Chryseolinea soli: one gene and its partner. Each later gene encodes a partner of the first gene's protein in a complex. Links are inferred from orthologs where the notes say so. Each region holds a gene or a part of one and is shown in the gene's direction. Other genes may lie near its edges.

Region 1 (3,325 bases):
TCTTGATGGCCGTTCCTGCAACGGCCTTCGCGCAGAACGGTGTTCGACAATCCTTTGAATTTCTCAACATGCCTGGCCATGCCCGGTTGGGTGGCCTGGGGGGAGTGAATACATCCCTGGCCGACCGCGACGTCAATTTCTTTTTCAGCAACCCGGCATTGAACAGCGATTCGCTGGCAGGAACGGCTTCGGCCTCCTACCAGTTTTATGTGGCCAGCGTTGGCCAGGCGTCGGCAGCCTATTCCCACCAATTCAAAAAATGGGGAACGCTGACGTTCGGTCTGCAGCATCTGAGCTACGGCACCATCAAGGGCTATGACGCTACCGGGCAGGCTACGCAGGATTTTAAATCGGGAGAAACGGTGCTGGCCGTGAGCAAAAGTCACCAGGTATCGCATTTCAGAATTGGTGTGAACCTGAAAATGGCTTTCTCCAACATTGCCGGCTATCGCGCCAGCGCGCTGATGGTCGACATCGGTGGATTATTTGTTCACCCCACACAGGATCTGCGCGTGGGCATGGTGGTGAAGAACCTCGGCGCCGTGCTGTCGCAATACACGGAGACCAGCCGCGCCAAACTTCCCTTTGATGTGCAGTTGGGTGTAACGTTCAAACCGGAGCACATGCCGTTGCGCTTTTCCATTACCGGCTACAATCTGGCCCGCACAAACGTTGACTATGCCGTTCCTCCCGATCCGGCCCCCGGTGCATTTGATAAGGTCATGCGGCGTCTTACCTTTGGGGCCGAGGTGCTGCTGCACCGGAATGTGAATGTGCTCGTGGGATATAACTATCTCGTTCACCAGGAGCTGAAACTGGCCAACGCCGGCGGAGGCGCGGGGATAACATTCGGCTTTTCTGCCCGCATAAAGTCGTTCGAATTTGTGTTTAGCCGTGGCGGCTATGTCGTGGGCAATGCAGGGTACACGTTTACCCTTTCCAAAAATATCGATACACTGATGAAGCGAAGACAGTTATGATGGATCCGAAGTATTTGACACCGAAACAGATCGTAGAGGAACTTGATAAATATATCATCGGCCAATACGAGGCCAAACGAAACGTGGCCATCGCGCTGCGCAACCGCTGGCGCCGCATGAATGTGAAGAGCGACATCCAGGGTGAAATTGTTCCCAACAATATTCTCATGATCGGAGCCACCGGCGTGGGTAAAACTGAAATTGCGCGACGCCTGGCGAAGATCGCCGATGCTCCCTTTGTGAAAGTGGAGGCTTCGAAATTTACGGAAGTGGGCTACGTGGGCCGCGACGTCGAAAGCATGGTGCGCGACCTGGTGGAGCAATCCGTGAACCTGGTGAAAGCCAAGAAGAAAGAAGAAGTGAAAGAAAAGGCGGCCAATGCCGTCGAAGAAATAATCCTGGATGCACTTATCCCGCCCATGCGATCGTCGTCGCCGAAGTCGGCCGGATTTGCTACGGGCAATCACGACGTGACCGATGGCGAACCGACGAGCGATGTGGAGTTGAACGAGCGCACGCGCCAGCACTTTCGGGAGAAGATCAGAAACGGTGAATTGGAAGACCGCAAGATCGACATCAACATCAAGGGCGCGTCCGGTCCCAACATTGGCATGGTGGGCGGCGGCATGGTAGACGAGGTGTCGATGATGAACTTGCAGGAGATGATCAACGGCATGATGCCCAAGAAAAGCAAGAAACGGAAAGTGACCGTGGCCGAAGCCCGTCGCATTCTGCTGGAAGAAGAGGCCGCCAAGCTCATCGACATGGACGAAGTGAAAGAGGAAGCTATCCACCGCGCCGAAGACGCCGGCATCATCTTCATCGACGAGATCGACAAGATCGCTTCTGGCAAAAAGGGTGGTGGCGGCGGACCCGACGTGAGCCGCGAAGGCGTGCAACGCGACCTGCTGCCCATCGTGGAAGGCAGCACGGTGAACACCAAACACGGCGTCATCAAAACCGACCACGTGCTGTTCATCGCCGCAGGGGCATTCCACATTTCAAAACCATCGGACCTCATCCCTGAGTTGCAAGGACGGTTCCCCATCCGCGTGGAATTGAATAACCTGACCAAAGAGGATTTCATCCGGATCCTGAAAGAACCCCGCAACGCACTGACCAAACAATACCAGGCGCTCTTCGCTGCAGAAGACGTAGACGTCACGTTCACCGACGACGCCATCGAAGAGATTGCCAGCACGGCCTTTGCCATCAACACCGAAATGGAAAACATCGGCGCGCGACGCCTGCACACGGTGATGAGCAAATTGCTGAACGAATTCCTCTTCGACGTGCCCGACAAGATCTCCACGAACGCGCATATCAGCATCAATGCCGACATGGTGCGCACCAAGTTGAACGACCTGGTGAAGAACAAAGACCTGAGCCAATATATTCTCTGATGTCATGACTTCCATTGATCACTTTCCAGATGTTTGCTACAGGAAGCCTTTTTCTCTTCTGAACGGTAGCCTGGTGTGCAGATGAAACTTTGGATTGGAATATTATTTTGCTGTCTGGCCTACGGCACTTTCGCGCAAACCGACGCTGAAGTTTCCGTGGTGCCTCCACAGCGCAAATACGATTCCATACGGGCGATCAACATCAAACCCTATCCCGATCATTTTTTTGTATGGCCCGTACTGAAGCAGCGCCGTCTCGATTTCGAAATGGAAGACCTGCCGGCACGTGACCGGAAAATTGCCTACCGCTCCAACCGGCCCTATGGGTTTGGATTTGGCGTTTATCTTTTTGAAGTGGCGGCCGAGCTGGCCTTCTCCATCCCGGTAGATGAAAAACAAAAAGACCTTTACGGCGAATCGAAAGCCCGCGACCTCCAGTTGAACATGCTGGGTAAACAATGGGGATTGGATGTCTATCACCAGCGTTACGACGGCTTCTACATCGACGACCCTTCAGCGAAAGTGCCCGCCGGCAAGCCCTATCCCCAACGTCCCGACATCACGACGCGCAACCTCGGCTTCACCGGGAACTATGTTTTCAACAACAAGAAATTCTCTTTTCGCTCGGCCTACAACTTTGCCGACCGGCAACTGCACAGCGCGGGATCGTTCCTGTTGTTCACTTCCATCAGTTCCTTCAAGGCGCAAGGCGACTCGGCCATTCTCGGCAAACACTACGCGTCTGAATTTGGTGGAGACTCGGGCATCCAACAGATCAAGTCCACCACGTTTGCCATTGCACCGGGCTACACCTACAGCTTCATCCAGCGCGGTTTCTTTTTGAACGGAACGCTTGCCGTGGGGCCCGCACACAACTGGTTATACTACCGGTTGGAGAACGGCGGCACAAAGAACGATATCAAGTTCTCGGCCTTCATCGTG
Region 2 (3,172 bases), 6.1 Mb from region 1 along the record:
CAAGATGAGCGACACCATGACCGAAGGCGTCATCGCCGCCTGGCACAAGAAAGTGGGCGACGCCGTAAAAACGGGCGAGCTCCTGGCCGAAGTCGAGACCGACAAGGCTACTATGGAGTACGAATCCTACAATACAGGAACCTTGCTGTACATCGGCGCAGAAGCTGGTAAGGCCGTGGCCGTCAACGGCGTACTGGCAGTGATCGGCGAAAAAGACGCCGACTGGAAAACGTTGTTGAAAGCCAACGAAGCCAAGGGTGCTGGTGCAGGTGCTCCTGCGGCCGGTCAAGCCGAAAAGAAGGCAGAACCCGCCGCACAAACGGCCGATGTTTCCGCCGACCATTCATCCAACGGCCGTGTAAAAGCATCGCCGCTGGCCAAGAAACTGGCAAAAGATAAAGGCATCGACATTGGTAAAATAGAAGGTTCCGGCGACCACGGCCGCATCACGAAACGCGACGTAGAAAACTACAAGCCCGCTGCCGCACCCGCTACTACCGGCGCTCCCGCTAAAAACGGCCAAGCTGCTGCCGCTCCCATTGTTCTTCCCCAAGTGGTTGGACAAGAGAGCTTTGAAGACGTGCCGGTATCGCAAATGCGCAAGGCCATTGCCCGTCGCCTGGCCGAGAGCAAGTTCAGCGCCCCGCACTTCTACGTCACCATGGAGATCAACATGGACAAGGCCGTGGAAGCGCGCAAGAGCATCAACGAGATCAGCCCGGTGAAAATATCGTTCAACGACATGGTGATCAAGGCAGTAGCCGCCGCGTTGCGCCAACATCCCGACGTGAACGTGAGCTGGCTCGGCGACAAAATGCGCAAGAACCGTCACATCCACATCGGCGTGGCCGTGGCCGTGAAAGACGGCTTGCTGGTGCCGGTGGTGCGCTTTGCAGACAACAAGTCCCTGTCGCACATCGCGGTAGAAGTGAAGGAGTTGGCTCAAAAAGCACACGATAAGAAACTTCAACCTTCCGAATGGGAGGGAAGCACGTTCACCGTTTCCAACCTGGGTATGTTTGGCGTGGAAGACTTCACCGCCATCATCAACCCGCCCGACGCCTGCATCATGGCAATCGGCGGTATCAAGGAAACGCCCATCGTGAAGAACGGCCAGGTCGTGCCGGGCAATGTGATGAAGGTTACGCTGTCGTGCGACCACCGGGCCGTAGACGGCGCTGTGGGAGCTGCCTTCCTCAAGACCTTCAAAGGCCTGTTGGAAGATCCCGTTAGAATTCTTATTTAAGACATCGCATAAAAAATTTATCACCACCCCCGGAGTTAAATCCGGGGGCTTTTTGTTTTTATCGGAATGGAAAAAATGCACGCCACCACCATCATCGCCGTTCTGCACAACGGACAAGTCGCCATTGGCGGCGACGGCCAGGCCACCATGGGTAACACCATCGCCAAGAGCAATGTCAAGAAAATCCGCCGTCTGCAAGACGGCAAGATCCTCGCAGGTTTTGCCGGTTCCACCGCCGATGCCTTCACGCTCATTGAGCGATTTGAAGAAAAGCTGAGCGCCTTTGGGGGCAATATGAAGCGCGCCGCCATCGAGCTTGCCAAAGACTGGCGCACCGATCGCTTCTTGCGCCGCCTCGAGGCGATGCTCATCACGGCAAGCAAAGATGAGATCCTGATCCTCTCGGGCACGGGCGATGTGCTGGAGCCGGATAACCAGGTTGCCGCCATTGGTTCGGGGTCGATGTATGCCCAATCGGCTGCGTTGGCTTTGAGGAAACATGCGCCGCATTTGAGCGCGGAGGAGATCGTGCGGGAAAGTCTGAATATTGCCGCGGATATCTGTATTTATACCAATCACAATTTGGTGATCGAAAAGTTGTAATAGCGCCTTACGCCCCCGTATTGATCAAGCTTTGAACAGTTGCTATCTTTAATAAAAAAGATATGATCAACGGCGCCCACATTATCATCTACAGCAAAGACCCGGAAGCTGATAAGCTCTTCTTTAAAGACCTCGGCTTTCCCCCGGTTGATGTTGGCCACGGCTGGCTCATCTTCGGACTGCCGCCGTCAGAACTGGCGGTTCATCCAGGGGAGAAAAACAATGTTCACGAATTCTATTTGATGGTAGACGACATCGAAGCCTTTGTGCAGCAGATGAAGGTGAAGAACGTGCCTTGCGGGAGCGTTAACGACCAAGGGTGGGGACTGCTCGTGGAGTTGAGTCTTCCGGGGGGAGGTAAGTTGGGGGTTTATCAGCCGCGGCATGCGCGGCCTGAGCCGATGAAGGTTACTAGAACGTGAGGGGTAACCGAAAAATGTTGTTGGTGAAAGGACAGGACTAAGAGGTGGGGCGAACTCTAATGATGGGAGCGGTGGCTGAAAAATTTTTGGTCGTGAAAACACCAACAACGGCGGGGGAGGGCATAATTGTGGGCTGGGAAAATTTCGAGGGTTAGGGCTCCAATTTTATTGTAAGCGAGTCGAATGGTGAGTGCTAGCCCTTTGTTGTTGGTGTCCCACCAACAACAGGCGGCATGGGATTGGCAGAACGCGTTGGGTTCGAACAAGAAACTTACACAACGGAGCAACGCCGAAATGCATATTTTATAAATGGGGCATGGGTTACAGACCATGGTGCGCCATCGGCTGGGGAACCTCAAATTCATAGAATGGTGGCGAAAATCACGGTACCTTGGGCTTTCTAATTTCCAGAGGCCACATCGATTGCTTTTATGATCGCATTACAAGACGCCTCGATCTCTTCGGTGGTGATCGTCAACGGGGGAGCTAAGCGAAAGCTGTAGGGATGACTCAGGAACCAGTAGCAAATGATTCCCAGCTTCTTTGCCTCCTCTACGATGCGCGACACAAGTTCGGCGGATTCAAAATCAATGGCGAACATCAATCCGATGCGGCGGATTTCCTTGATGGCGGGATGTCGTAACAAGGACTCAAATTGCTTTCCTTTCTCTTCGACCGTATCCAGCAGTTTTTCATCTTCGATCACCTGCAGGGTGGCCAGGGCCGAGGCGCAGCAGACAGGGTTGCCGCCAAAGGTGGTGATGTGCCCGAGCATGGGATTGTGGGTGAGGCATTGCATGATCGGCTTGTCGGCTACGAACGCACCGATGGGGAGTCCGCCGCCAAAGGCTTTGGCGGTGGTGAGAATGTCGGGCACGATGCCGTAATGCTCGAAGGCAAA

What was found.
Region 2: the proteins of hslU (region 1) and hslV are in contact, whole or in part, in a solved structure (PDB 1G4A), measured with the Escherichia coli proteins. The link is inferred for Chryseolinea soli from one-to-one orthologs.

Annotation. Positions count from the first base shown.
Region 1 is NZ_CP032382.1:359,859-363,183, reverse strand. What follows is about bases 181-3,179. They hold hslU (ATP-dependent protease ATPase subunit HslU), read left to right. Parts: upstream 181-976; coding sequence 977-2,383; downstream 2,384-3,179. Other genes in these bases: D4L85_RS01295 (DUF4421 family protein), read left to right, coding at 2,465-3,179; porQ (type IX secretion system protein PorQ), read left to right, coding at 181-980. In the rest of the region: more of porQ, read left to right, coding at 1-180; more of D4L85_RS01295, read left to right, coding at 3,180-3,325. UniProt on the Escherichia coli protein: ATPase subunit of a proteasome-like degradation complex; this subunit has chaperone activity. The binding of ATP and its subsequent hydrolysis by HslU are essential for unfolding of protein substrates subsequently hydrolyzed by HslV.
Region 2 is NZ_CP032382.1:6,496,388-6,499,559, reverse strand. What follows is about bases 235-3,080. They hold hslV (ATP-dependent protease subunit HslV), read left to right. Parts: upstream 235-1,312; coding sequence 1,313-1,849; downstream 1,850-3,080. Other genes in these bases: D4L85_RS27095 (aspartate aminotransferase family protein), read right to left, coding at 2,672-3,080; D4L85_RS27100 (VOC family protein), read left to right, coding at 1,912-2,271; D4L85_RS27110 (pyruvate dehydrogenase complex dihydrolipoamide acetyltransferase), read left to right, coding at 235-1,246. Outside these bases: more of D4L85_RS27110, read left to right, coding at 1-234; more of D4L85_RS27095, read right to left, coding at 3,081-3,172. UniProt on the Escherichia coli protein: Protease subunit of a proteasome-like degradation complex believed to be a general protein degrading machinery. The complex has been shown to be involved in the specific degradation of heat shock induced transcription factors such as RpoH and SulA.